DNA from 2 places in the Acetobacterium sp. K1/6 genome. Region 1 is predicted to be linked to the other one. Evidence: predicted binding sites of a transcription regulator. Region 1 holds the regulator's gene; the other holds the start of a gene.
The links. The regulator Rex, encoded in region 1, represses fermentation and respiration genes when NADH is low (regulators of the CRP and FNR family bind a similar motif). The targets are predictions, from matches to a motif close to ATTGTTAANNNNTTAACAAT.
Positions count from the first base shown of each region.

Region 2: the regulator Rex is predicted to act here: its motif matches at 11,351-11,370, upstream of acsD (acetyl-CoA decarbonylase/synthase complex subunit delta).

Region 1 is NZ_JAXQGA010000001.1:147,049-162,163, reverse strand. Features, by position in the region: gene groES (co-chaperone GroES) at 185-469, shown strand; gene groL (chaperonin GroEL) at 500-2,131, shown strand; gene U2P91_RS00755 (hypothetical protein) at 2,228-2,461, opposite strand; gene abc-f (ribosomal protection-like ABC-F family protein) at 2,518-4,446, opposite strand; gene U2P91_RS00745 (redox-sensing transcriptional repressor Rex) at 4,595-5,224, shown strand; gene U2P91_RS00740 (helix-turn-helix domain-containing protein) at 5,373-5,753, opposite strand; gene U2P91_RS00735 (FMN-binding protein) at 5,884-6,714, opposite strand; gene U2P91_RS00730 (putative manganese-dependent inorganic diphosphatase) at 6,779-8,401, opposite strand; gene U2P91_RS00725 (alpha/beta hydrolase) at 8,433-9,356, opposite strand; gene U2P91_RS00720 (DNA internalization-related competence protein ComEC/Rec2) at 9,541-11,961, shown strand; gene holA (DNA polymerase III subunit delta) at 12,021-13,037, shown strand; gene rpsT (30S ribosomal protein S20) at 13,219-13,485, opposite strand; gene lepA (translation elongation factor 4) at 13,665-15,115, shown strand, end outside.
Region 2 is NZ_JAXQGA010000016.1:22,926-38,040, forward strand. Features, by position in the region: gene U2P91_RS13330 (FmdE family protein) at 90-614, shown strand; gene U2P91_RS13335 (ABC transporter substrate-binding protein) at 672-1,760, shown strand; gene U2P91_RS13340 (FecCD family ABC transporter permease) at 1,765-2,847, shown strand; gene U2P91_RS13345 (ABC transporter ATP-binding protein) at 2,834-3,589, shown strand; gene U2P91_RS13350 (MFS transporter) at 3,715-5,046, shown strand; gene U2P91_RS13355 (Crp/Fnr family transcriptional regulator) at 5,071-5,727, opposite strand; gene U2P91_RS13360 (ATP-binding protein) at 5,825-6,628, shown strand; gene U2P91_RS13365 (AAA family ATPase) at 7,122-7,907, shown strand; gene acsV (corrinoid activation/regeneration protein AcsV) at 8,075-10,000, shown strand; gene U2P91_RS13375 (DUF3786 domain-containing protein) at 10,018-10,665, shown strand; gene U2P91_RS13380 (DUF3786 domain-containing protein) at 10,665-11,321, shown strand; gene acsD (acetyl-CoA decarbonylase/synthase complex subunit delta) at 11,508-12,443, shown strand; gene acsC (acetyl-CoA decarbonylase/synthase complex subunit gamma) at 12,463-13,803, shown strand; gene acsE (carbon monoxide dehydrogenase/acetyl-CoA synthase methytransferase subunit) at 13,872-14,657, shown strand; gene cooS (anaerobic carbon-monoxide dehydrogenase catalytic subunit) at 14,944-15,115, shown strand, end outside.

The DNA of each region.
Region 1 (15,115 bases):
AAGAGAACTGTATCCTCTTTAAAAATTAAAACAATCTTAAAAAAAATTAAGATCAACAAAAAGGGAAAAAACACTTGCAATCAATCTGCAAATCATTTAAAATACTATTAGCACTCAGGATGAATGAGTGCTAATAAAAGAAAAAAAGGTACAAGGTACCCAATATAATCAAATGGAGGAAAAAATGAGTTTAAGACCTTTAGGTGACAAAGTAGTTATTAAAGTTAAAGCTGAAGAAGTAAAAACTTTAGGTGGAATTGTTTTACCAGGATCTGCCCAGGAAAAACCACAGCAGGGTAAGGTAGTTGCAGTTGGAACTGGAGAAATTATTGATGGTAAAAAAGTGCCATTGGATGTTAAGGTAGATGATGAAGTTATCTATTCCAAATACTCCGGTAATGAAGTGAAAATTGGCGATGAAGAGTTTTTAATCATCCGTCAAGCTGATATTTTAGCAATCGTAGAATAATAAAATTTAGAAAAACAGGAGGAAAATAATATGGCTAAAGAAATAAAGTTTCGTGAAGATGCCAGAGAATCACTGATCGCTGGTGTAGACAAATTAGCAAACACCGTTAAGGTAACATTAGGACCAAAAGGAAGAAATGTTATTTTAGCAAAATCATATGGTTCACCAACCATCACCAATGATGGGGTAACCATTGCCAAAGAAATTGAACTGGAAGATGCCTTTGAAAACATGGGTGCTCAGCTGGTTAAAGAAGTCGCTACCAAAACGAATGACGTTGCTGGTGATGGAACAACCACAGCCACCTTATTGGCTCAGGCAATTGTTCGAGAAGGTAACCGTAATGTTGTTGCCGGTGCAAATCCAATGGTCCTCAAAAAAGGAATTGAAAAAGCAGTTGTGGCTGTTGTTGAAGAATTAAAAGCAAACAGCAAAAAAATCGAAAGCAAAGAAGCAATCGCTCAGGTTGCATCCATTTCGGCAGCTGATGCTGAAATTGGTAAACTGATTTCCGAAGCCATGGATAAAGTTGGTGATGACGGTGTTATCACAGTTGAAGAAGGCAAAGGCATGGGTACTGAACTGGAATTTACCGAAGGGATGCAATTTGACCGTGGTTACTTATCAGCCTACATGGCAACGGATACCGAAAAAATGGTTGCCATCCTTGATAATCCATATATCTTAATCACAGACAAAAAAATTACAAATATTCAAGAAATTTTACCGATTCTGGAACAAATCGTTCAATCTGGCAGCAAACTGTTAATCATTGCGGAAGATGTCGAGGGCGAAGCATTAGCAACATTGGTTGTTAATAAATTACGAGGAACCTTTAACTGTGTCGCTGTAAAAGCACCCGGCTTTGGCGACCGACGTAAAGCAATGTTGGCTGATATTGCGGCATTAACGGGTGGCGAAGTTATTTCGGATGAACTGGGTCTGGAACTTAAAACTACCACCATCGAACAATTAGGTCGTGCCCGTCAGGTTAAAGTTGATAAAGAAGATACTATTATTGTTGAAGGTAGCGGAAACAAAGACGCGGTGGCCGAACGAATTCGTCAGATCAAAGCGCAGATTCCAGAAACTTCTTCAGAATATGATAAAGAGAAATTACAGGAACGTTTGGCTAAATTATCTGGTGGCGTAGCGGTTATTCAGGTTGGTGCAGCCACCGAAACTGAACTTAAAGAAATCAAATATCGAATTGAAGACGCCTTGAATGCGACTCGAGCAGCGGTTGAAGAAGGCGTTGTATCCGGTGGTGGTACTGCTTATATCAATGCGATTCCAAAAGTTGATGCTTTAATTGAAACCCTCGAAGGCGACGAAAAAACTGGCGCTTACATTATCCGTCGGGCAATCGAAGAACCAATGCGTCAAATTGCTGATAATGCTGGTCTTGAAGGCTCTGTTATTGTTTCGCAAATGGCTGGTAAAAAAGTTGGCGTTGGTTATGACGCTGCTAAAGGTGAGTTTGTTGATATGTTCCAGGCTGGAATCATTGACCCAACCAAGGTAACCCGTTCTGCGATTCAAAACGCAGCCAGTGTTTCGGCAATGTTCTTGACGACTGAAGTAGCAGTTGCCGATCTTCCTAGCGAAGATGCCGGTATGGGCGGAATGCCAGGCGGTATGGGCGGAATGCCAATGATGTAAGCCTTAAGGCTACATCAATACGATTAATCGATTTAAATAAAATAAAAGGCAGTCTCATTTCGAGGCTGCCTTTTATTTTTAAGGATTTAGAACCGTTTAGTCAACATCGTAGGGGATACCAGCAAAAAGTACTTCCATTTCTGGTTGTTCCAATTCAGCCAGTTTGACAATCAGACCGTTAAGCAGGGTGATCATTGACTGGGCATCTGGGGATTCGTCATCAGTTGGTTTAGCGGCGTACAGGGCAATCAGCATAGTATTTCTGGTGGTGCCTTTAACATCTTTAAACAGGGTATTTAAGACTCTTTTTTCATTCGTTGTTAGTTTCATTGTTTCCTCCAAAATTTTTTAAAGTATTTTACAAAATCACAGTTGTACATTAAAGTTTACTCGTTTTCCAGAGCCATCAGGGCGATCTCCCAGGAATCAGTCAGTTCAGACAGCTGTTGCTTATGCGCTTCATAGGTGAGATTGATTTCTGCTGCCAGGGTGAGATTATCGTAGAAATCCGGGGCACACATCGCGGCTTCAATGGACTCGATTTTTTGTTCCGTTGTTAGAATGTCTTCTTCGATTTCTTTAACTTTTTTCTTTAAGAGCCGCATTCTGGCTTCTTCTTCTTTTTGTTTCTTGCGATCCGTTTTCTGTTGTGTTTTAGTTGGAACGGTTTTGTTTTCAGCCGCAATAACCGCTTCCCGTTCGGAAGCATCGGTCTTATGTTTTACATAGTCGTCATAGTTGCCCAGATGGATTTCCATACCATCGGCAGAAAATTGGTAGATCTGTGTTGAGATCCGGTTAAGAAAATATCGATCATGCGAGATAAATAGTAGGGTTCCTTCATATTGGCTCAAGGCACTTTCAAGAATTTCCTTGGTATCCATGTCGATATGATTGGTGGGCTCATCCATCAGCAGGAAGTTCGATTGGGAGATCATCAGACGGGCCAGTAGCAATCGTGCCTTTTCACCGCCAGATAGGGTGTTGATTGGTTTGAAGACCTCGTCACCCACAAATAAAAAGGCTGCCAGGATATTTCGCAGTTCGCCTTCAGTCAATTTTGAATCAACATCCCACAGCGCTTCTAAAAGATTTTCGTTGTAGAATTTCTTTAGATCCTGATGCTCCTGATCGAAATAGCCGATATGAACTTTTTGACCCCGGCGAATTTCACCAGCATCAGCGGCCAGTTTTTCTTGCAAGATGCGAAAGAGGGTCGTTTTACCAGCGCCATTGGGTCCGATAATACCGATTTTGTCGCCGCGATGAATTTCGAAATTCATATTTTGAAAAAGCAGACGATTATCAAAGGATTTCTTGAGCCCGGTTACCGCTAAAACATCATTGCCACTTTTAACCCGGGGAATAAAGCTAAAATGGCTGTTATGAGTAGTTTCGACTTTATCGAGTAGCTCAATTTTGTTTAAGGCCTTTTCCCGGCTGGAAGCCCGTTTAGAGCTTTTAATGGAGTTATAGGCCCGAAACCGATCAATGACTTCCTGCTGGTGTTTGATTTCTTTCATTTGTTGCTGATATTGGTGGTTTTGTTCCATCAGATCCTGACGTTTTTTAACGGCGTATTGGGTATAATTGCCATGATATTCCTTAACATTTTTCTGCGTCACTTCGATAATGGAGGTACATACCTTGTCAATGAAATAGCGGTCATGGGACACGATGATAAAGGTTCCGGGGTAATTCTTCAGGTATTGTTCCAGCCATTGCAGCGCATCGATGTCTAAGTAGTTGGTCGGTTCGTCGAGTAAGAGCAGTTGCGGTTCCTGAAGCAGAATCTGACCCAGAGTAGCCCGCGTTTTTTCACCGCCGCTGAGCATTGAGAAGGCTTTGTTCTGGTCTTCTGCCTTAAAGCCCAGGCCATTGATAACCCCGCGGATGCGACTGGGGTATTCGTAGCCATGATTTTTGGCAAAGCTTTCCTGAAGCTCCCCAAACTCCAGCATCAGTTTTTCCTGATCCTCACCAGAAGCGCGCGTAATGGCATCACCGATCTGTTTGATTCGCTTTTCCATCTCGATCAGCGGTTTAAAAACATCGGTAAGCATTTCAAGCAGCGTGGTATTTTCGGCGACATTGGATTCCTGGGATAAATAGCTGATCGATAGTCCGTTTTTTATACTGATTCGCCCGGTGTCAGGAATCAATTCTCCGGTAATCAGTTTTAAGAGGGTTGATTTCCCGGTGCCATTTCGGCCGACCAGACCGATTTGCTTTTTTTCGTTAATGGAAAGATTGAGTTTATTAAAAATTTCATGGATGCCATAACTAAAATGCAAATTTTCTATATTGATTAACATTATTTCACCTGTTTTCGTTTTAGTTCAGTTATTTTAGGTTCACTTTTACTATTCTATCAAAAAAATCCACAAATTAAAATGAATAATTTGACGTAATTGATACATATTGATATAATTAATCATTATCCGAAAGAAAGGAGAAGTTATCATGCATCGCTTCTCAAAAAAAGTTTCTATGACCGTTGTTAAACGGTTGCCAAAGTATTACCAATATTTAAGTGATTTACAGCTCAATGATATCGAAAAAATATCATCCCGAGAACTAGCAAGTTTAATGGGACTGACAGCTTCTCAAATCAGGCAGGATTTAAATTCCTTCGGAGGTTATGGTCAGCAAGGTTATGGCTATAACGTGGGAGAATTAAAGGAAGCGATCAAGGAGATTCTTGGTCTTGATAGTGAATATAACTGCATTATTATCGGTGCTGGAAATATGGGTCATGCCATAGCCAATTATGAACGCTTCAGGCGGGAAGGTGTCATCCTAAAGGGTGTCTTTGATGTTGATCCACTCATGGTTGGGACTGTCGTTGGTAGTGTTGTTGTAAAACATATGGAAGAACTTGATGCTTTTGTAAAGTCCAATGAAATCGATATTGCTATTTTGTGCGTACCCCGGGAGGTGGGCCAGAAGGTGGCGACTCAGGTAACCGAATTAGGGGTGAAAGGGATTCTTAATTTTAGTCCATTGGACTTGGATGTCCCCAGTGATGTTGTTGTCGAAAATGTAAATATTACAGATAGTTTGTTTACCTTAACCTATCTGCTGGGCGAGTAACGACGAGCTAAGAATAGTAAGAGTTTGATTGACGATCAGACTCTTTATATTTTTGCGTGAAATAAAAAAATAACTAAAAAAGAAACACGGATTCCGTGTTTCTTTTATTTATAACAAGCTATGTAAACATAATTTTCATCGTTTTTAATTACTTCCCGCTGGAACTCTTAAAATTAATAAAATCAAGAACTTCCTGCTTGTAGCTTTCAGGGAAAGAGAAGTAAGAAGAAAAAGAATCAACTTCTTCGTTGGAAAACACGTAAGATTTTAAAAATTCTTCACAGGTCATCGGTTTGGGATTGCTTGGTAAAAGTTTTGGCTGGTCGGTTCTGCATAATAAATAGTCAACAGAAACTTCAAAAAAATCAGCGATCTTAATCAGTAATTGGTTTTCCGGTAAATTCTTATCTTTTTCATATTTAGAGATAGAGCTTTTGTTAAGATAGAAAAGATTGGCAAAATTTTCCTGAGTAAGTCGTTTAGAAATTCGCAACGCCTTTAATCGAGTACCAAAAGTATTATTTTCCATTATTTTCACCTTCTTTCAGCTTAGAATTGTTGGCATAAATGCACTGGCCATTGCTTTATTATAACACAGCTTTAACATTTGTCAAGAATTTCAGTTGAATTTAAGTAATAAAATTTAAATTGGTAAGGCATCAAAAGGGCGATCTCGCTTCTCTTAGTAGTCGCAGACACTCCTCGTATTTGGCTTTCTCATGGATTGCATCATTGGCAGGAAATGCTGATTCCAAGGATTGATTATTGACTGCCGTTTGAGTTATTGTGTCAAATAAAGCATTAAAATCTGCGTTTTCCGGAGAATCAGTTGATTTGCGTTTTGATTTTCCGTCTTCGGTTATAATTTCATCGTAATTAAGAGCAGTCAAAGTTGAACCATTAAAAGTGGCTTCCAGGACCCCTTGATAGCCATCGTGATCGGGTGGGGTGATGATCGTGTAGGTATCAAGGGTATCAATTTTTATTGGTTCTTGATCACCTTTTTTAGCTTGAGCAAAAATTTTCTTTGCTAATTTTACATAGCGTTCAGATGTTTGGGTCGCCCCAGAGATAGCATCTATTTCATCAGGGTTTTGAGAAGATATCAGTTCGTTATAAAGCCGGAGGTAAAGGCTACTTAAATTCGTTACAACTAAATTTGGCCAGGTTTTATCGGGGCCATCCACAGCCAAGCGATCAGTTTTACTTCGATCAATTTCTTGAAAATTCACCTTGGTAATGAGGCCGTTCTTGATGAAAATATTTAATTGTTGAGCGTAACCTCTACCATCATAGTAGCTTGTCGTGGCTGTATACTGGCCGTCGATCAGGGCTTCTAAATTTTTAGTAGGCATAATTGCACCGGTTGTGGGATCGTTAATCAGCTCTTTTTCCACGCATCCGGTTAATAAAAGCGGTATCAAGGCAGCGGCCAGGATAAAATTGCCAAGGCGAAAAGCGCTACCAGTTTTAAATTTATTGTTTTGCATCATCATCACCAATTTTCATAGTATCTGTAGTCAGTGCCTATCCAGTGTTTGTTCAGTACTGGTACTAATAAGCTGAGGCGTTCATCAATGGCGGAACGATCTGTTTTTTTCTCGAAAAAACGCCATTCATGTATTTACTGAATTCCCCGGGTTGGAAACCGAACGCCAGCTGAGCAAGATTTTTAGCGTCCCCGGCGATGATCAACTCGGTTCCTCCTAAGATAATGTCGGTGACCATTAAAAGGGTCAGATCCAGGTGTTCTTCCTCACACAATTTATTCATTTCCAGTAGAACCCCATCCAATTTATTAAATATTCCCCGGAAATCCCCAGTGTTAATTTGAGATACCCCAATTTTATAGGATCCCATGGTAAAGAGTTTCCGGTCAGTGGATAGGATTTCAAAAGGGTGCATTTCTTTTAAATTACTACCGGCCACGAGCATTTTTTCACCGTAGCTTTTAATGTCAATCGCAAGCATTTTAGCCAATTTCCGGGCGATTGTCCGATCCTCTTTGGTGCAGGTGGGTGAATTAAACAGTAGCGTATCAGAGATAATGGCGCTGAGCATCAGACCCGCCATCACACGAGGGATCGGGATCTTATTTTCATGGTACATTTTTGCCACGATGGTTGCCGTACAGCCAACCGGTTCGATGCGAAGATAGAGAGGTGTGGCGGTTTGTATTTCTGCCACGCGATGGTGGTCGATGACTTCAATGATCTCAGCTTCTTCGACACCAATAATGGATTGATTCCGTTCATTGTGGTCTACCAGAATAACCTTCTTGCGGCTAAAGTCAATCAGGTTACTCCGGGAAATGGTTGAAATGACCTTTCCGTCTTCATCCACTACCGGGAAGCGATCATGATCAGAGGTCAGAATATTCTTTTTGACATCATCGATGGTTTCATAGGTCATAAAATACTCCAGATTATTTTTCTGGTAATATTTTTTTATCGGAATTCCCTGACATAGAAGACGGATAACTTCAAAGGGACCAAAGGCAACGGTTAGAATAGCCCCCTGATAGTCGTTGGGAATTGGCATGTCAAACTCCGGAGACGCGTTTGAAACAATAATGATGCCAGCACCGGTGGATAAAGCCCGGTTTAGATAAATATCCTGCTCAACGGTGACCAGAATGTCCTGGCTTCCCAGGGTTTGACCCGCCTTTATTTCGGTGATGGTGTACACATCCCCGTGCACCAATTCGGATTTGATTGATCCGTAAACACGGGCGCTTAGCAATTCAATAATGTTTTTCAGCGGGGTTTCGCTGTCCCGTAGCAGGGATTTTGAAAAAGCATCCGTGTAAGCTGGAATAATGTCTGACAGGGAAACCATACCGATCAGTTTGTTGTCATCGCTGACCACTGGCAGGGAGCGGCCGGGATGATCGATGATCTGCCCCATTGTTTTGGAGACGGAGTCCTTCTCATTGGCCATCGAAAAATCGGTGAGAACCAGATCGGAAACCTGGGGCTTGACATCTTTGATCAATTCGGGCAAATCTGCCCCAAAGGTATCCAGAACAAATTGGGTTTCTTTATTGATCGGCCCCAATCGGGCTGGGAAGACCTGGGGATGTCCCAGGGTTTGTTTTAAGTGGGCATAAGCAATGGCAGAACAGATGGAATCGGTATCTGGATTGCGGTGCCCGAAGACATATACTTTATGGGTCATCGAGGGACCTCCTTTTTGTTTAGATAGTTTATTAGGCATTCAAAAATCGTAGTACGTCCCGATAGACAAGATCTCGTTTATCTTCATTAAGAATTTCATGTCGCATCAGTGGATAGAGAATGAGATTAACCTCTAAAGCGCCAGCATTTTTTAATTTTCGGGTGATATGAACCACTTCTTTGCCCATCCCCCCGACAGGGTCATCCCGACCAGCTAAAAAAAGGAAGGGGAAATCGCTGGGGATTTTTTTAAGGTTGGACGCCTTTGCTGAGTAGTCAATACCATAAAATAAATCGCGGTAAAATCCGGCACTGCAGGTAAATCCACAAAGAGGATCCTCGATATAGGCATCGACATTGTTTTTGTTCATGGAAATCCAATCGTATTCGGTGCGGTTGGGTTTGAATTTTTTATTGTAGCTGCCAAAGGAAAGATCAGAAAGCAGTTTAGAAGGTGTTTTCTCACCCTTTTTTCGGATCTCCCAGCGGGCGATAAGGCTGGCCGTTTTACGCATAAATCTGTTGATGCCGATGGTGGTGCCAATAATAACAGCCCCGTCATAGAGTTCGGCGTGATCGATGACAGCTGTTCGGGTTACCACTGAACCCATGCTGTGTCCGACGATAAACAAGGGTAGATCCGGGTAGATCTCTTTAAGCATGCCGGAGATCTCTCTAACATCTGCGACAACGCGTTTCCAGCCATTACCGCTGTCAAAAAAACCGGGATTGCCAGAATCTATGCCAGTTTGACCATGCCCTCGCTGATCGTGAATGACAGCCAGGTAGGAGTGGCAATATAAAAAGTCCATAAATTCATGATAGCGTCTGGCATGTTCGGCCATGCCATGAACAATCACAACGACACCCTTTGGGTTGGCAGGGCAGGGTGTTTCATAATAAGTCAGCTTCACTTCATCGGAGGCATAAAAACGATTGGTCGTTAAATTAATCATTGGCTGTCCCTTCTTTCGGATTGTCTTTAATCTATTTTCATATTATAACAAAATATCTTAAAAAAAACAGGGTTACCCGTACTAAAAAGAAGATAATCGGTGTATAATTAAGATAAAATTGTTAGGAGTATTGAAAATGAAATTAACGGTACTTGGTAATAAGGGACCCTTTAAGGTTATTTAAATGAAGCGACCGTTATTATGGGGATTTATTACCCTAAGTATGGGTATCGCCGGAGTTTATTATCATTTACCGCCTTGGGTGATGCTTGGTTTCATCGGCTTTCTGGCAGGAGTGCCGTTCTTTCTCAAAAATATCAAAATCGCCCAGATGGTATTCGTCCTTGGGTTATTCGGGGCAGGTGTTATTTTGGGCTACGGAGCCTTTCCGGAGTCGGATGCGTTGGAAACCTTCTATGAAAAAGACGTTTCGCTTATCGGGATAGTCACCGATTATCCGATTCGCTTTGAAAATCGCTTAACCATCAATCTAACGACTAAAGAACTGGTCACGACTGCAGAGAAGAACAATCGTCTTGAGGACGCAAAGGGGATCCGAGCAACGCTCTACTATCAGGCAGATGCGAACGCGACCGACGAGAATGAAGCGTTAGCGACTGCCACAGATCAGCAATTAAACCTTGTACCTGGTGATGTGCTGTTATTACAGGGTAAACTGTCAAAGCCGGCCGGAAAAAGAAATCCTGGCGGTTTTGATTATGGCCTGTATCTAAAATCCCGGTCCATTGACGGGTTGCTGACGATCAAACCCGACAATCTTTTACACGTCGGTCAGGAAACGACAGTACTCTACCAGATATTGGGCATTAAAAGAGCCTTGGAAAATCAATTGGAGGCCAGCTTTTCACGGGATGTGTCAGATTTGCTCAAGGGTGTGGTTTTTGGTGAAAAAAATATCAATGAGAATCTGACGAAGCGCTTTCAAGATGCCGGCGTCACCCATGTTTTATCGGTTTCTGGACTCCATGTGGGGTATGTGTTCCTGGCGCTGTCCTTGCTGCTGATAATGGCAAAGATAAAAAAGCGTTATTGGATCATTTTTCTGACCCCGGTTTTACTGTGTTACATTGCCATCACCGGGTTCGCACCATCGGTGATCCGGGCGTCGATTATGCTCCTGTGCCTGACTTGGGGACAGGGAATTCATCGGGAACAGGATGCCTTGAATCAACTTAGTTTGGCCGGACTGGTGATTTTAGGGATCTGGCCGGCACAACTATTTCAAGCCGGTTTTCAACTATCGATGGGTGCGGTACTCGGGATTATCCTGTTTTATCGTCCATTGCTGTATTTGTATGAGAAACGGCGTAATAAAAAGCGGGTGCACAATAAAATAAAATCCGGCCCGGTGGTTCAGGGCCTGGTCCTGACTTTTTGTGCCACAGTGGGCACAATGCCGATTCTTTTATACCATTTTAAGAGCTTTACGTTGATAAGTTTCTTATCTAATTTGCTGGTAGTCCCCTTGATTGGCGTATTTTTGCTAGCCGGGATGGGTTTTCTGATGATCATTTCGATCGTGCCCGCTTTTGCTCCTGTTTTGTCCCTACCGGTGGCATTCTTAGGGGAGTCTATTATTGTCGTGCTGGATGGAATCAATGATCTGGGAAAGGTTGCAAATTTTTTGTGGATAAACCGTGGCGGATTATCCCTGGCTGAAACGGGACTGTTTTTACTGCTGGTCTTTCTGATTTCAGGCTATTTTTATCTCCGCCAGCCTTATGTTCGAAACACGGTAATGAGTTTGGGACTGGTGCTGGTGCTAATAGTGATGGCAACGCCGCTGTTTCCCAAAAATCTGGTAGTAACGGTTCTTGATGTCGGTCAGGGCGACAGTATTTTGATTGAGACCCCGGGCGGGCTGAACTATCTGGTCGATGGCGGCGGCTATCTCTTTGAACGATCCAATCGGGTTTCAGATCAGGTGCTGTATCCCGCCTTGTATTCAAAAAACATCCGAGCTCTGGATGCCATCTTTTTAACTCACAACCATGTGGATCATAGTCAGGGGGTTGAGGAACTGGTCTTTGATGGTTATCCGGTTAAAAATTTATTTATGAGTATTCATACGAATAATGAAGCGCTTCTTGATCAGCAGTTGGCTCCGGTTTCTTTGTTAAAAGAGGGATCAGTCATTGAAGGGAGTGACGGTGTGACCATTAAGGTATATAATCCCGAAGGGACAATCATCCCCAAAGAGGACGAACAACAGAATAATGCCTCGCTGGTGATGTCAGTTTCCTATCAAAAGTTCAATCTGCTTTTATGTGGCGATATTGAAGCCGAGGTTGAAGAAAAACTGGCAAAAGAATTTCGTGCCCTTAGCAGTCAACAAGATTTTCAAATCATCAAAATTCCTCATCATGGTAGCAAAACTTCATCCAGTCTGGCATTTCTTCAGGCGGTTGATCCGGAAATAGCAGTGATTTCGGTCGGGGCTAATAATTTTTTTAACCATCCCAGCGATGTGGTAATGGATCGTTTAGCCGCGCAAGAAATGATGACACTGCGAACCGATGAAAGAGGCGCTGTGGAAATTACCAGCAACGGAGAATTTATCCGTATCAATCACTATGTGAATTAAACTTCAACGAATCGTATCCGTCATTAATAAGACTCAACTTAAACTAATGGAGAAACGCTGTGAATTATAAAGAACTAAGTAAAAGTGTAAAAAATAAGGAAATAAGCCCGGTCTATTTATTCACCGGCCCAGAACAGTACATCGGTCATATGATGGAAAAAACGCTGATTGGTACTGAGATAGCAAAGGGTCTGGAACCCTTGAATCTAACCACCTACAGTGATAAAAACGTGGATGTGTCGGAACTACTGGCAACCTGTGAAACCTTGCCGATGATGAGTAATAAGCGAATGGTTATCATTCGGGAAGAGGCACAGCTCGATAAAATCACCGATAAAAAAGCTCTGGATCGGATTACCGCTTACCTGGAGAAACCCAGTCCATCGACACTTCTAATTATCTACTGGGAACAGCCGGACAAGCGCAAAAAACTGTACAAAAGTCTAACCAAGGCCGGTTCTCTGGTGGTGTTTGAAAAACTCGATGCCAGTGATCTGACAGCCTGGATTACCCGGCGGATTAAAAATGCCGGAAAAAAAATCAGCCGTTCCGAATTGGAACTTTTTATGCAGCGGTCGATGTATTTAATGAACGAGAAAAAAACCATGGAAATGGTGGATAATGAACTCAACAGCCTGATTGATTATACTGGGGACCGCAATGAGATAACCAGGGAAGACATTTTGTTGATTCTACCCCAGTCTACTGAAGAGGGGATTTTCAAGCTGATCGACTATGCGGTCAGCGGGCAAAAAGATCAGGCCCTGCTGATGCTCAACCATTTTTATCTTGAAGGGGAATCTCCCTTTGGGGTTTTTAGTCTACTGCTACGACAAATCCGGATGTTGCTGATGGTCAAAATTTACAACGCCCGGGGACTGTCGGCCAAAGCGGTAGCGACTGAAATGAAACTGGCTCCTTTTATTGTCAACAAGATCTTAAAAAACGGGAAAAATTATCCCATCAATAATTTATGGGAGGTTATGGTGATCGGGGCAGACCTGGATGCCCAGATGAAATTGGGGGAGATTGATCAAAATTTTGCCCTGGAATTGTTTTTGATGAAGATCAGATAAATCCTGATCACTTCGTACCGATGCAAAAAAACATCGGTACGATATGAGCGGGGTGTCGATATAATACAAGCAAGCTTGTGATGGGCTCGTTGCCTTCGCGCAAAAAAAAGATGTACCTGAGTAAGTACATCTTTGGATAGACCCTAGAGACACGGGTTTTGGGAATATATAAATGAGGTAATTAAGCAGTCATCTTGTTTAAGATTCTAGCCAAAGTACTTTTTTTACGTGCTGCAGTGTTTTTATGTAAAACACCTTTTGTAACAGCCATATCAATTTTCTTTGCTGCTAAACGAAAAGCTTCTTGCGCTGCTTCTACGTTACCTTCAGTAACTGCAAGATCAAAGGTTTTTACAGAAGTCTTAAGATTAGTTTTCACCATCTTATTTCGCAGACGACTGATTTCATTTGTTTTAGCTCGTTTCATAGCCGATTTAATGTTAGCCATGGGTTCACCCCCCTCATTTATTTATAACATAGCAATTCTAACACATTTAAAGCGGATTATCAAGAAAAAACGTGACAAAAAAAATATTTCTTGATAGAATATGAATCTAGGTATAAAAATTAGTGATATAAAGAACCGTTTAACCATTGATATAGATTTGAAAGTAGAGGATAATAAAATTGACAAATAAACAGCACCATACACGAAATTTTTCCATCATTGCCCATATTGATCACGGTAAGTCAACCCTGGCGGATCGACTCATTGAAGACACCGGGTTGATGAGCAAACGCGACATGGAAGAGCAGTTTTTGGATAATATGGATATTGAACGAGAACGGGGTATTACCATTAAGCTTCAGGCCGTCCGCTTGCTCTATACCGCTGATGATGGTGAAGAATATATCTTAAACCTAATTGATACTCCCGGTCATGTGGATTTTACCTATGAGGTTTCCCGCAGTCTGGCGGCCTGTGAAGGGGCACTGCTGATTGTGGACGGCTCCCAGGGGATTGAAGCCCAGACCATAGCCAATGTTTATTTGGCGATGGACAACAATCTGGAGGTTATTCCTGTCATTAACAAGATCGATCTGCTAAGTGCCGATCCCCAGCGGGTCAAGGATGAAATTGAACATGTCATCGGTATTGAAGCCCAGGATGCGCCGCTGATTTCGGCTAAAGCCGGGCTTAACATCCGTGAGGTACTGGAGGCAATTGTCAAAAAAGTGCCGCCACCAAAAGGCGATGTTGATGCACCATTACAGGCACTGATTTTTGATTCTTATTATGATCAGTATTTGGGGGTTATTGCCTCAGTTCGGGTGGTTCAGGGAAAAATTAGAAAAGGCATGAAAATTGATATGATGGCCGTGGGGAAAACCTTCGAGGTTAATGAGGTCGGCGTTTTTGGCAAAGGGTTGTTCCCAATCGACGAACTCTGTGCTGGCGATGTTGGTTATGTCAATGCTGGAATAAAAAATGTTCGGGATACCCGGGTTGGCGATACCATCACCGAAACCGGCAACCCAGCCAAAGAACCCTTGCCGGGTTATAAAAAAGTCACTTCCATGGTTTTTTGTGGTATCTATCCGGCTGACGGTTCCCGTTATGAAGATTTAAAAGAAGCTTTGGCTAAGTTACAACTTAATGATGCATCGCTGCTTTATGAGGCCGAAACATCGATGGCCCTTGGTTTTGGTTTCCGCTGCGGCTTCCTTGGTTTGCTCCACATGGAGATCATTCAGGAACGATTGGAACGGGAATTCAATCTTGATTTGGTCACTACGGCCCCAAGCGTTATTTACAAGGTCATCAAAACCGATGGCACTGAACTATGGGTGGATAATCCCGCCAATCTTCCCGGTCCGGTTGAGATTAAAACCATGGAAGAACCGATTGTCAATGCCGCCATCATGGTGCCGTCGGAATACCTGGGCGCCATTATGGAATTGTGTCAGGAACGTCGGGGTGTCTACCTGACAATGGATTACGTTGAAGAAAATCGCGTTATCCTGAAATATGAATTGCCCCTTAATGAGATTATTTATGATTTCTTTGATGCCCTTAAATCCCGGACTCGGGGTTACGCATCGTTTGATTATGATATCAAAGAATATCGGCCATCGGA
Region 2 (15,115 bases), on a different contig from region 1:
GGGAAAGATTAATAAAATTTATAATTATGTGTCTGAAGACTCACTTTTGTGAGTCTTTTATTTTTTGAAAATTTAAGGAGAAAAGCAAAATGAATCAGAAATTATGGGAAAAATCGGTCGAGTTTCACGGACATCATTGTCCCGGATTAGCCATTGGGGTGAGAGCGTCACAGGAAGCGATTAAAGCGCTCAATGTTTCATTTTCAGAAGACGAGGATGTGGTTTGTATTACTGAAAACGATGCCTGTGGGGTTGATGGGGTACAGGTTATTTTAGGATGTAGCGTAGGAAAAGGTAACCTGCTGTTTAGAAACCGCGGAAAACAAGCCTTTTCATTCTTTAATCGCAATACCGGCGAAAAACTCAGACTGGTTTTAAAAGCGCTACCAGAAATGGAGCGGGATGAAATGGAAGCCTATATCTTAAATGAACCAGATGCCAGCAAAATCTTTGACTTTAAAACCCCGGATTATGAATTACCAGAACGGGCCCGGATTTTTCAGAGCGTGATCTGTGAAGAATGTGGCGAAAAAACCGCTGAGCATATGATTCGCCTGGAAAATGGCAAAAAAGTCTGCGTGGATTGCTCCAATCCCTACACTCGAGGTTTTTAAAGAACGCCTTTGCGGTTAGAAGAGAACTAAGGCAATAATTTGAAAGAGGTGAAACGAATGAAAAGAATCGTTGCAGTTTTATTGAGTTTAATGATGATGGTAACTTTTGCGGCCTGTACCAATACAATAGCAGAGACCACTGAGAGCGAAACGACCACAAAGGTTGTGACCGATAGTTTGGGCCGACAGGTGGAAGTGCCGGCCGAGATCACCAGTGTGGGTTCACTTGGTGTTATGCGGCTGTTAACTTATATGGATGCGGCCGATTTGGTGACTGGTGCAACGGATATGGACAACGTTCAAGTACTGACCCGTCCATACACGTTGGTTAATCCCAATTATGCAAGTCTGAAACAGATTGGTCAGGGCGGTGCCGGTGGAATTGTCCCCTTTGACGAAGAAATCATCAAATTGGCACCTGATGTGATTTTTGTGGTATCCGACTACACCCAGACCGATGAATTGCAGGCAAAAACCGGTATTCCTGTGGTGGCGGTAGCGAATCCCGGGCTGTTTGATGGAAAAATGGATGCTTCGATCGATATTATCGGCCAGGTACTGGGCAAAGAAGATCGTGCCAACGCAGTTAATGAATTTATGGATGCGGCTCAAAAAGATCTCAATGACCGGACCAAGGATATACCAGAAGCCAGTCGTATTACTGTCTACAACGGCGCTTTGAATTTTAAAGGCAAACACGGTTTTGATGGCACCAGCGGGAACTATGGACCCTTTGTGGCAATCAACGCTAATAATGTCGTCGATCAAACGGGACAAAAGACGGCATTTACTGTGGATCTTGAGCAGGTATTGGCCTGGAATCCGGAGATTATTTTCCTTAATCCAGAGAACATGGATCTGGTCAATGAACAGTATACCCAGAATCCAGACTTTTTCAACGCACTCAAAGCGGTTCAGGACAACAAGGTTTATACTCAATTGGCATATAACAATAACTATACCAATGTTGAGATTGCCTTGGCTGATGCTTATTATGCAGGAACTGTTGTTTATCCTGACAAGTTCAAGGATATTAATATTGAAAAGCAAGCTGACGAAATTTTTGAGTTCCTGCTTGGTGAAAAATTGTATGCAAAATATGTAGCAGCAGGTCAGGGCTTTGGTCCGCTGACAATTGGTAAGTAAAAAAATGGACAACAAAAAAAAGACGGCTTGCGGAGTTAACTATGATCAATACGTTCACCGCAAGGTTTTGACCATTGTAACTCTGGTGGTGTTGACATTTCTAACCGCTCTTTTTGCTATATCTGCTGGTTCAGCTGATATTCCGGTCTTGGAAGTACTTAAGGCACTGTTCGGATTTGGAGCGGCCAAAAACGTGCTGGTTACCGTCAATATCCGGTTGCCGCGAATTCTGATGGCGATTGTCGGAGGGATTGGGCTGGCTGCTGCTGGCTGTGTCATGCAGAGTATTTTAAAAAATCCGCTGGCATCGGCATCAACTCTGGGTATTTCCCAGGGAGCTTCTTTTGGCGCCGCGATTGCGATTACCTTTTTGGGTGGCGGAACCGTGATGGGAAATACCGCCAGTGCCGTGACCGTTAATAACCCCTATTTAACGAGTATGTGTGCATTTGCAGCGTCTATGTTTGTCACCCTAGTAATCTTAGGACTATCCAAGGCCCGGAAAGCTTCGCCGGAAACCATGATTCTGGCCGGGGTTGCACTCAGCTCGTTGTTTGCCGGAGCGACAGCACTGATTCAATATTTTTCCTCAGATGTTCAGATGGCTGCCATTGTATTTTGGACCTTTGGGGATCTGGGGCGGGCCAGCATGCAAAATATCCAGGTAGCTGCCGTGGTTACTGCTGGAGCACTGATTTACTTTATGTTTAACCGCTGGAATTACAACGCCCTCGAGTGTGGCGAACATACGGCTACCGGGCTGGGGGTCAATGTATCCCGGGTTCGGCTTATCGGAATGACGGTGGCTTCTCTGACAGCGGCAACGATCGTGTCCTTTGTGGGGATCATCAACTTTATCGGTTTAATTGCCCCTCATATTATGCGTCGTTTTGTGGGCAATGATTATCGCTACTTATTACCGGCATCAGCTTTAACAGGAGCTTTGATGCTGCTCGTCAGTGATACATTTGCTCGTCTGATTGTCTCACCAATTATTCTGCCAATCGGGGCCATTACCTCATTCCTTGGGGCTCCGTTATTCTTATATCTCATATTTAAAGGAGTTGGTCATAATGCTGAAAATTGATGCCTTAGAATTTGGCTATCGATTCAACCGAAAAATTTTGGATCACATTAAATTCGATGTAAAAAATGGCGAATGTGTGGCGATTTTAGGTAACAACGGGGCTGGGAAAAGTACCATGTTAAAGTGTCTGAATAAGATTATCTCACCCCAAAAAGGCCGGGTGGTGGTAAATGAGGTGGACATTCTTAAACTCAATCGTCTGGATATTGCAAAGAACACAGCTTATGTTGCCCAAAAAAGCGAAGGCAGCCGAATCACCGCTTACGATGCTATCTTGTTAGGGCGAAAACCCTATATCAAACTGGCGCCCAAAAAAGAAGACTATGAAATTGTCGAAACAATTATAGAAAGTATGGATTTAGAAGCGTTCTCATTGCGTTATATTGACGAGTTAAGCGGCGGGGAATTGCAAAAGGTGATGATCGCCCGGGCCCTGGCCCAGGAGCCGAAGGTTTTGCTTCTGGATGAACCCACCAGTTGCCTTGACCTTAAGAATCAGTTGGAGGTCTTAAAACTGATCCAGAGCATTACCAAAGAAAAAGAAATTGCCGTTGTCATTGTGATCCATGATCTGAACCTGGCACTGCGGTATTGTGACCGGTTCCTCTTTCTCAAAGACACGGAAATTTTCTGTTATGGCGGAATGGATGTGATGACCTCCGAAAACATCGGTGCCGTTTATCAGGTCCCGGTAGCTGTTGAATCGTACCAAAATCAGAAGGTTGTGATTCCTTTAACCTGAAATAGGCAAAAATTCTGGTTTGTTTAGTTGAACCAGAGTTTTTTGTTGCAATTAATCTAAATAATACGATTGTGGGCCTTCGCGAAGTCTGATAAAATAGAAGAAAAGTCAGGGGGACTATGCCGATGTCAGCATTTAAGAATACAGCTCCGATTGTTTGGTTATTAATATCCATTGCGGTATTTGCCGGTGGCATGATTATGCTGCTTGATGTCAAGCTGGCTTGGAATATGATTATTACCAGCATCTCGATTATGCTGGTGGTGGTCGGGATTATGTATCTGTCAGCTATTTTTCTAAAAAAGGGCGAAAGTAAGTTTAAAGAGTTGGGAATTGGAATTTTATCTCTGTTGGGCGGGGTTTTTACCTATCTCAACCCGCAGTATTTAAAGGTGCCGTTTAGTTTTGCAATTGGGATGCTGGGGATTATTATTGGTTGCTTTGTTTTATTAAGTAGCATTAAATTAAAAAAAGACGGTGCTTCCTGGGTGTGGACCTTGCTGGTGGCTCTGGTCTATATCGGCTTGGGTATTAACATGGCTTTTTTGACCACAACAGGCCGGATCTTTGGCATTATCTTCGGCGTTTATCTGATCTTTTTTGCTTTAAATATTTTTGGCGATGCCTTGGTCAGTTTGATGAAACACAATGATGGGGCCAAAAAAGCCAAGAAGCACATTCGTGTAACCCTACCACTGGTATTTGCTGCGTTCCTGCCGATGCGGATGTTAAAAAAAGTGAATGCATTGGTGCAAGAAGAACCGGATGCTTTATTATTGCTAGAAGACCACTCCATAGAACGAACCACCGATATGGAGATTTTTATCCATACCAAAGAAGGATTGATTCCGGGCATGGGTCATGTGGATGCTGCCATAGGCGAGTGTGTTTACAGCTATGGCAATTATGACGATTCCACCTGGAAGTTAGGGGGCTTTTTAGCTGATGGCGTTTTGGTTGAAATGCCCAAGACCGAACATGTTAAACAGGCGCTGAAAGTTGAAAAGAAAATTTTAATGGGCTATGGCCTCGCACTGACGCCAGAACAAAAAAAAGGGGTTCAGGAGCAGCTGGACGATCTCCTGTCTCACGTTCTTCCTTGGGAGCCAAAGGCGGAGCAAGCGGACAAAGGCGAAATCAAAGGAAATGCAAAGGATTTTGAGGATGTTTCCAGTCAGCTTTATAACGACGCAAAGGCCAGTTTTTATAAATTTAAACAGGGCAACGAGTTTAAAACCTATTATGCCCTGGGAACGAATTGTGTCAAGTTGGTGGATACGCTTGTCGGTAAAACCGGAATTGATCTGATCAAGATCAATGGCATTATTACCCCCGGTGCCTATCTGGATTATCTGGATCGTCTTTATGACCGGGGCGATTCCATTGTGGTTTCCCGTACCCTGTATCAGGACATTGAAAATAAGAGGGAAAAGGAAATAGCAGTTAGTCCGGCCTAGAACGCTCAGCTTTTACTGGGGCCATTAAAGCAGCTTGAAATGATTGTGGTTGTACTCAATGATCCCGTCTTTTTGAAGTTTGGAAAGAACCCGGGATAGGGCACTGCGGTCGACACATAAAAAATCAGCTAATTCATTGCGCGTAAAGGGAATCTCAAAAGCGAGGTTCCCTTTTTTTTCGGCCTGTAACGACAGATAGGAGAGTACCTTGTCTTGAATAGTCCGCCGCGATAACAACTGGTTTTTACTGCTGAGGAGGATGTTCTTTCGGGCGAGTATCTTCAGTAGATTCTCAATCAGGTGATTGTGAAACACACAGGAGTTAGGACAGGTATTAATAATCCGTTCGATCCCCAGAAACATGACAGCTGTGTTGGTTTTTGCCAGTACCGTGACGGGGCTTTCTTTAATACCGGCACTGGCAAAGGCTTCGCCAAAAATATGGCTGGGACTTAGTTCCGTGAGAATGGATCGATTACCGTAATAATCCTCTTGAATAACTTGGACTTCTCCCGATAAAATAACCCCCACAGTGGTTACCGGCTGGCCAGTCAGTAAAATAATCTCCCCCCGGTCATAATTTTTTTCTTCACCACCCAGGCACTTTAGCATGGCTTCCAGGTTTTCGTCGATGCCATCGAATAATTTAACTTTTCTTAAAACATCTAAATTTTTATTCATAATTATCCTTTGTGTTGCATATGCAACGGTAGTTTTGGGTAAATTATATTATGATTGGTTCAAGAAATCAATACCAAATTCCAAGGAGGAAAATAAGATGATCCGAAAAATAATTACAATAGATGAGAATAAGTGCAACGGCTGTGGATTATGTGCAGAAGCCTGCCATGAAGGCGCAATTGGAATGGTTGACGGCGTGGCCAAATTACTACGTGACGACTATTGCGACGGATTGGGAGATTGTCTGCCAAGTTGTCCCACCGGAGCGATAACCTTTGTGGAACGGGAAGCGGCAGCTTATGACGAAGCCGCGGTCTTAGAAAATATGAAAAAAAAGGAAACGACACAAAATAGTGGCGCGAAAAAAGCAGGCGGATGTCCGGGAACCCAGGCAAAAACCATTGTCCGAGAAACGATAGCGACCGATGACGGACCGGAACCACTGCCATGCGGATGCCCCGGCTCATCTTCTAAGGCCATTGTTCGGGAAACCGTGGCTGCGGAGAAACCAGCACCAACTGAAGCGCTCGAATCACAACTTAGACAATGGCCGGTTCAAATTAAGCTGGCACCGGTTAATGCCCCTTATTTCAATGGTGCCCACTTGTTGATTGCGGCAGATTGTACCGCCTATGCCTATGCTGATTTTCATAATCGCTTTATCAAAAATAAAATTACCTTAATCGGTTGTCCAAAACTAGATGCCGTTGACTATGCGGATAAGCTGACTGAAATATTAAAACGTAATGAGATTAAAAGCGTTACTGTCGTCCGAATGGAAGTTCCCTGTTGCGGAGGGATTACTGCAGCAGTTACCACGGCACTTAAGGATTCAGGAAAAATGATTCCATGGCAGGTATTGACCGTCACTACTGATGGAAAAGTATTGGAGAATGATTAAAGAAGCATGATAGCGATTTATTGTCTTAGGCGAAGAAAAATTAAGATAAGCGCTTAGGTATCAATTCCTGGCAGTAAGCTTGGCTAAAAAAGTGTCCTGTAATTATTCGTCCCCAAAATACAGCCATATCCAAAATTTTTGTGGATATGGCTCTTTTTAGTTTACAAATGCAAAATTTAAGTAGCTTCAGCGATCGAAAATAAAATGCATTACAAGTATTTAGAGCGTGGATAAAGTGCAAAAAAATACAGCATTTATCATGGTTTCGTAAACCTTTGCAGAAAACAGAAAAAAATAATTTATAAAGGCTTTAATTTGCTCATTAAGCGATAAAGTTCTGTTGTAAAATCAGAATGATTATGTTATGATAACCCTGTCGATACATATATATACAAGTTGACAAAATACGAATTTTTCCTGTTGATAAATCAGTGGGTATAACTTACACTGAAAAGAGAAAATTGACCGGAGAAACGATAATGGAGGAAACATTATGGCTTTTAATATTGCAGTTGCGGGTAAGGGTGGCGTTGGTAAAACAAGTCTTACCGGTATGCTTATTGAATATTTAGTTGCAGAAGGTCTGGGTCCAATTTTAGCAGTGGATGCCGATGCCAATGCAAACCTTAACGAAGTACTGGGGGAAGAAGTGGAACTTTCCATTGGTGAGATTAAAGAAGAAGTAAATCATGCCGAAATGGATGGGGTACCATTGCCTCCAGGTGTGACAAAAACAGACTTTTTGAGACTTCGGTTAAATCAGGCCGTTGCCGAAGGAAATGGTTATGATCTTCTGGTTATGGGTCGCAGCCAGGGTGCTGGTTGTTATTGTTATGTTAACGGAATCTTAAAAACTCAGCTTGATATGCTGGCAGGTAACTATCAATATATTATCGTTGATAATGAAGCGGGGATGGAACATCTAAGCCGGGGAACGCTCGGTCGAATTGATATGCTTATTCTTGTCAGCGACTGTTCCCGTCGTGGGATTCAGGCTGTTGGCCGAATCAAAGAGTTGGTTTCTGAACTTAAACTGAAAGTACCAGTGATTAAGCTGATCGTCAACCGCGCCCCAGATGGCGTTTTAAACGAAGGAACAGCCGAAGAAATTAAAAACCAGGGTCTTGATCTTATTGGTGTTGTGCCATTAGATCAGAATGTGTTTGAATTTGATGCTTATGGCAAACCGTTGGTTGATTTACCATCTGATTCACCAGCCAAGGTTGCGCTACGCGATATTGTCAACAAACTTGAACTGATCAAAAACGGCAAAAAATAAATGCCTGATTAAGGCTCTTAAGACTTATTGACAAATGGATTAAGTAGCACCGACAATTGTTATATCTAAAGAGATTATCAATTGATCGGTGCAGACGTTTGTCGAGAAACATGGGGCTGTTTGGCAGCCCTTTTAGACGGAAACTGCGGAAAAGGGGAGGTTGTTATATGAATAAGGTGCGATTTAATATTAAAGGAAAAAGATCGGTTGATTTAATCGCGAGCGACGGAGAAAATTTACTAGAAGCCGCCAGAAGAGCTGGTGTTATGATTGATTCACCGTGTAGCGGAAACGTGACCTGCGGTAAATGCAAGGTTAAAATAGAGTCGGGTCAGGTTAAAACAGAAAAATCCCGGCATATTTCTGAAGCAGAAATGGCCCAGGGGATCGTACTTTCATGTAATTCAACCATCATAGAAGATATCGAGGTGGAAGTACCGGATTTAGCGTCTTCTTTTGTAAACGAAATGCAGATCACCGATCTGTCGGTCAATGAGAATAGAAATATTAAATACGTACGCAAGAAAATGATCAAAGAAGGAATGACCAATGCCAGCCGACTCTGGTCTGAGATCATCAAGTTGCCGTGTCCCAGCATTGAAGATAACAGTGCTGATGAAGATCGTCTAAAGCTTTATTTTAAGCAGCAATTAGGCTATGAAGATATTGCCATCAGTTTAAATGTCATCAAGAAACTGCCAGATGCTTTTAGAAAGAATGATTTTTTGATCGAAGTCGTTTATTTAAAACGCCGGGAAGTGGCTGAAATTCTGGATGTCAAACCGGCAAACAGTGAAAAATCGGTTCTGTACGGGATTGCTCTGGATATTGGGACAACTTCGGTGTCGGCTTGTCTGGTCGATATGAATACCAATGAGATTTTAACAAAGGCTTCAATGGGGAATGCCCAGGTTAAATATGGGGCGGATGTTATCAACCGAATTGTTTATTCAGAAAAACCTGGTGGCTTGGAAAAACTGCGCCGTGCCATAGTTGATGAGAGCATCAATAACCTTATTGAAAAACTGGTCAATACCATTGGCATCAGCAAAGAAGATATTTATGAGGTCTGTGCGGCCGGAAATACGACCATGAACCACTTGCTGTTGGGGCTTAATCCGGACTATTTAAGACGGGAACCATTTATTCCGGCCATTAATGACATCCCCGAAATGAAATGTGCAGAATTAGGGATTACTGTTAATCCGGAAGGAAAAATATATTTAGCACCTTCGGTTGCCAGTTACGTAGGCGGCGATATTACCGCCGGTGTTTTTGCGGTACCCGTTTGGATGCGGGAAGATTTCACCATGCTGGTGGATCTGGGAACAAACGGCGAAATTGTCTTTGGAAATAAAGATTTTCTGATGACCTGCGCCTGTTCAGCCGGACCTGCTTTTGAAGGCGGTGAAATTAGCTGCGGTACCCGGGCTGTGCCTGGAGCGATTGAGCAAGTTACTATCAATGACGGAGACTTAAGGCCTTTTTATAATACCATTGGTCAGGTTAGCCCGGTGGGAATTTGTGGTTCAGGGATCATCGACTTAATTTGCGAGATGAAACGAACGGGTATAATCAATGGAAAAGGCCGAATGGAACGGGATCTGAATCATCCTCGAATCAAGTTTGATGAATACGGCATCGGTCAGTATTATCTCTACTCCAAAGAATTGGATAATGGTTCTAAAGATGTATATATTACGGAAATTGACATTGACAGTTTTATCAAGGCAAAAGGAGCGGTCTTCTCCGCGATCTATATTTTAATGGAAAGTCTGGATATGTCCATTGATGTTCTGGAAAATATCTATGTCGCCGGGGGCATCGGTACCAATCTGGATATTACCAATGCTATCGCCCTGGGGATGTTGCCAGATATCCCGGTGGAGAAATATTACTACATCGGTAACAGCTCAATGCAGGGATGTTACCTGGCATTGACCCTCAGTGAAGGAAAAGACAAGATTCGGGAGATTTCTCAGAATATGACGTATATGGAATTAAGTGTCCACCCAACTTATATGGATGAGTTCATATCAGCCTGTTTTATCCCCCATACCAATATGAATTTATTTCCTTCCCTGGAAAACTGAAAATAGGAGATTTTTAAATGGAAAATACGTTACGGGATGAAACCGCAATTGAAGAAAAAAGAAAAGATAAAATACCCTTCGAACACTACAAGGGCTTGTTAAAGGACCTTAATCCCCAGATGATTGCGGCTAACAGTACCTGTCCTTATAATGAAAAAGATAATTTTTTCACAGTCACCCTGATGGGAACGCCATATAAGGTGACCTATCCTCAGGGTGATGTGACTGATATGGACAGCCGGGATTTTGATAATTATAAACTCAAAACCATGATTTTACGGTATTTGATTAATGCTAAAGGGGTTAAGGCCACCGGCGAAAACATCGCCTATCGGGATGTTTCCGGTGGGAATGTCTACTATCCCTGTTTTGAAGGGCGTTGTTTAAAACGTTTTGCCTTTACCTTTAATTACAATCTTGACGGTTTAAAAAAGGCCATGGCTGTTCTAAAAGCAGAGCCGCAAAGTATTGGTGATCTTTCATGGCGTTTTGAAGTCATTAATAATATGTTTATGACTGCTATTCTCTGGATTGGGGATGATGAATTCCCACCGGAAGCGCAAATATTATTTGATGCTAATTTCCCCAGTGCCTTCAGTGCTGAGGATATGGCCGTAATGGGTGATATTTTTATTCCGGCATTAAAAGAACTCAGCAAGAAATAATGAAACAATCAAAGATACTAAATATTGATCCCCATTTTTCGGAAAGTAGTTATATCATCAACCGGGATTTATTTAAAAATTTTGATCCTGTTGCGATGAGTCAAAAGTCTCTTTGTCCCTTCGATCCGAAAAATGGGCGGTTTGAAATAATGGTCCTGGGTGAATCCTATTTTGTACTTCATCCCAGCGGTCTGGTTTTGAATGCCCGAGAGGAAGAATTTGATAATTACTCGGTCAAAATTTTTATTCTTCGCTACTTAATGAATGCCAACGGAAAAGAAGCAACCAACGAATGGATCAGCTTTAAAGAATTTCCGGATGGGCCCATTTATTATTCGAATTTTCATAAACGCTGTATTCAAGTTTTTGCGCAAATTGGCAATGAGAGGCCGGAACAGCTTAAACACTATATGAGCCTGCAAAAAGCTAAGACCTATGGTAAGGGTGATCTTTCCTGGCAGTTTACGGTGACACCGGGGGTTGATCTCATCTGGATTTTATGGTTTGGCGATGATGAGTTTGAAGCAGAGGCTCAAATATTATTTGACAAAAAATTAACAGACGTCTTTAATATTAAGGATTTGGCAATTTTAGGCGATGTTTTGATGATTTCGCTGAAAACCTTTACGCTCTCTTTAGACTCTAAAAAAAATTAGGATAAATTTTAGAAAAATGCCGAAAAATAATTGACAAACTTTTAACTAATAGTGTACAATCTGTGTATACTTATATATACAGGTAAAAAGCTGTAAAATATGTAATGGTTTTAATTTGGTTTTAAAGTGTGAAGCTTTGAAATAAATATTTTGAAAAAAGGTAACAGGTTAGGAGGAAACAAAAAAATGCCATACAAAAAAGCAGAACAAAAATTTAGTGGCAAGATCAACGCATGTGAGATAGGTGTAGGAGATGCAGCTATCAGCATTGGCGGAGAAAACTCATTACCATTTTTAGGTACTGAAGGCTTCAAAACCGCAGTTGGAATCGCAATCTCTGACACAACCGATGAATGGTCAGATTGCTTTGGAACAATTTACGGTGACGATCTTAAAAACCCAGCGGCTTTGGCAAAAGCAGCAGTAGAAAAATCAGGTGCGGACTTCTTGTTAATTAAACTTGAAAGTGCTGATCCAAACGGTGCTGACAATTCAGTCGAAAACTGTGTCGCGACAGCGGTAGCTGTAGAAGCGGCAATTAGCGTACCTTTAGTTGTAGAAGGATGTAAAAACGCAGACAAAGATGCTAAGTTACTGGAAAAAGTTGCTCAAGCTCTTGAAGGAAAAAATGTGGTTTTATTTTCTGCTGTAGAAGACAATTACAAGACAATCGGTGCTGCCGGCGGAATGGCTTACGGACAAAAAGTAGCCGCAGAATCCTCAGTTGATATCAACCTTGCAAAACAATTAAATATCTTATTAACACAATTAGGTGTTAAAGGAAAAGATATTCTGATGGATGTTGGTTCAGCAGCTGTAGGCTATGGCTTTGAGTATGTTGCATCAACCATGGATCGTATTCGTTTAGCTGGCCTAGGTCAAAATGATGAAAGTTTACAAATGCCAATTATGACTAATATTTCTGGTGAAGCGTGGGGCGTTAAAGAAGCGGTTTCCACCCTTGAAGATGCACCGGAATGGGGCGATCAGGAAGCACGCGGGGTTGGTATGGAAGTATCAACAGCGGCAGCTTGTGTTGTTGGCGGATCAAACGCAATCATCGTAAGACATCCAGAATCAGTTAAGGCGATCAAAAGCTTAGTTGCTGGAATCATAGGTTAGGAAAGGAAGGCGAATACAAATGGCAGTAAAAGGTTTAGATATTTTTAAACTCACTCCTAAGACAAACTGTAAAGAGTGTGGTTTCCCAACATGTATGGCTTTCTCTATGAAAGCAGCTACTGGTGCTGTACCCATCGAAAAATGTCCATACATTTCAGAAGAGTCCAAAGAATTATTATCAGAAGCAACAGCTCCACCAATGAAAACTATCAAAGTTGGCGCTGGCGAAACTGAAAAAGCGCTTGGTGGCGAAACAGTCTTATTCAGACATGAAAAAACATTGGTTAACAAAAACTTATTTGCAGTTGAATTATCAGATGCAATGAGTGACGCTGATGTGGATGCGATTTGTGCTACATTACAAAAGGTAAACTATGACCGTATCGGCGAAATGATGTCGGTTGAAGTTGTCGCCGTACGTTTTGTTTCTGATGCAGCTAAATTTGCGGCTTTAGTTAAAAAAGTTGCAGATTGCGGAAAAATTCCAATGATCGTTACTGTTGATGCTGAAGTAGCAAAAGCAGCGGTTGCAGGTGCTGGCGCTGGCGCTATCATCATGGGCGCAACCAAAGATAACGCAGCAGCGATGGTAGACGTAGCTAAGGCTGCAGATGCTGTTCTTGGTGTTTCTGCAGACAGTATCGAAGCACTACACGACTTAGTTGAAGCAATTGAAAAAATGGGCTATAAAAAACTGGTATTAAACGTAGGCGAAACTTCCATTAAAGAAGCTTACGCAAATGCAGTTGATATTCGTACCGCAGCAATCAAAGGCAATGACCGAACATTTGGCTATCCTTCAGTCGTGTTTGCCAACAAACTGGCAACTGGCGATATCAACCTACAAATTGCTCTGGCATCGGCTTTTGTTCTGCGATATGGTTCCATTATTGTTATGGAAGAAATGGACTTTAACGCTGCATTGCCGCTGTTTGGTTTAAGACAAAACATCTTTACCGATCCTCAAAAACCAATGCGTGTTGAACCGAAGGTTTATGAATTTAACAAACCAACCGGTAATGATCCTGTTTTAGTTACTGTTGACTTTGCATTATCTTATTTTGTTGTTGCTGGTGAAATTGAACGATCTAAGGTTCCTGCCTACCTGGCAATTCCAGATGCAGGTGGTTACTCTGTTCTGACCGCTTGGGCTGCTGGTAAATTTGGATCAAGCGTTATTGCTAACTTCATTAAAGAAAACAACGTTGCCGATGTAACGACATCTCGTAAGTTAATCTTACCTGGTAAAGTTGCCGTTCTTCAGGGCGATCTAGCTGAATTACTACCTGAATGGGAAGTAATCGTTGGACCAAACGAAGCAATGCAATTACCGAAGTTCTTAAGAGACATGCAAGCATAATATCAATCTGTGCTCGGGACTCATCCCGAGCGCACCTAAATATTTTTTCAATTTGAAAGGGGAACAATATGTCAAAATTTATGGTTATTGGTGAAAGAATTCACTGTATCTCTCCTGCAATTCGTCAGGCTTTCGCAGATAGAAACCCTGAGCCAATTCTTTTAAGAGCAAAAGAACAATTAGAAGCGGGCGCAGACTACTTGGATTTAAACATCGGACCGGCTGAAAGAGGCGGCGAAGAATTAATGCAGTGGGGTGTTAAATTGCTCCAGGAAAACTTCGATAATGTGCCATTAGCGCTTGATACAGCGAACATGAAAGCGATCGAAGCGGGAATCCAGGTTTATAACCGATCAAAAGGAAAACCAATTGTAAACTCTGCAGATGCAGGCGACCGTATTGAATATGTCGATTTAGCAGCAGCTAATGATGCTATGGTAATCGCTCTTTGCTCTAAAGAAGGTGTACCAGGAAATAATGACGAACGTATTGCTTACTGTTCAGAATTATTAGAACGTGGTATGGAACGTGGTATGGAACCAACAGATTTATTGTTTGATCCATTATTCATTGTAATCAAAGGAATGCAAGATCAATTAGTTGATGTTTTAGAAGCAATCCAAATGATCACTGACATGGGCTTGTTAACAACTGGTGGATTAAGTAATGTATCCAACGGTGCACCAAAACATATTCGTCCATTATTAGACTGTGCTGTTTTAGCAATGGCTATGCAATGTGGATTCAGTTCTGCAATCGTTAATCCATGCGACAAACGATTAAGAGAAACAATCGTAGCTTGCGATATTATCAAAAATAATATCCTTTATGCAGATTCAGTACTTGAGTTCTAGAAATACCTTTTTAAATTAGAAAAACAGGTATTTGAAAATACTCACAAAAAAAAGCCCCCGACCACAATTCATCACTTGCCGCACAAGATAAGATGAAGGTCAGGAGCAAACAACTATGTATAATGTATCACTCACCTACATTGTATAACATTTAACAATGTTTGTAAAGGGGATTTTGATTATTTTTTTAGATATGACGAAACTTTTTACAAATGCGTAAAAAATAACTATTATACGAAACGGGTGCGTTGATATAAATTATAAAATTTAGAGAGGTAGAAAAAATATGAGCAATGAAATTTTAAACTACGATAAGGTCGCTGAAGCTTCCCTTGCGAAAGCTCAGAGAGATGGCGCAGAAACAATGTGGGATCGCCGTGCAGCCCAAAAAACCCAATGTGGTTTTGGAGAAGCAGGGGTATGTTGCCGAATTTGTGCAATGGGTCCATGTCGAGTAA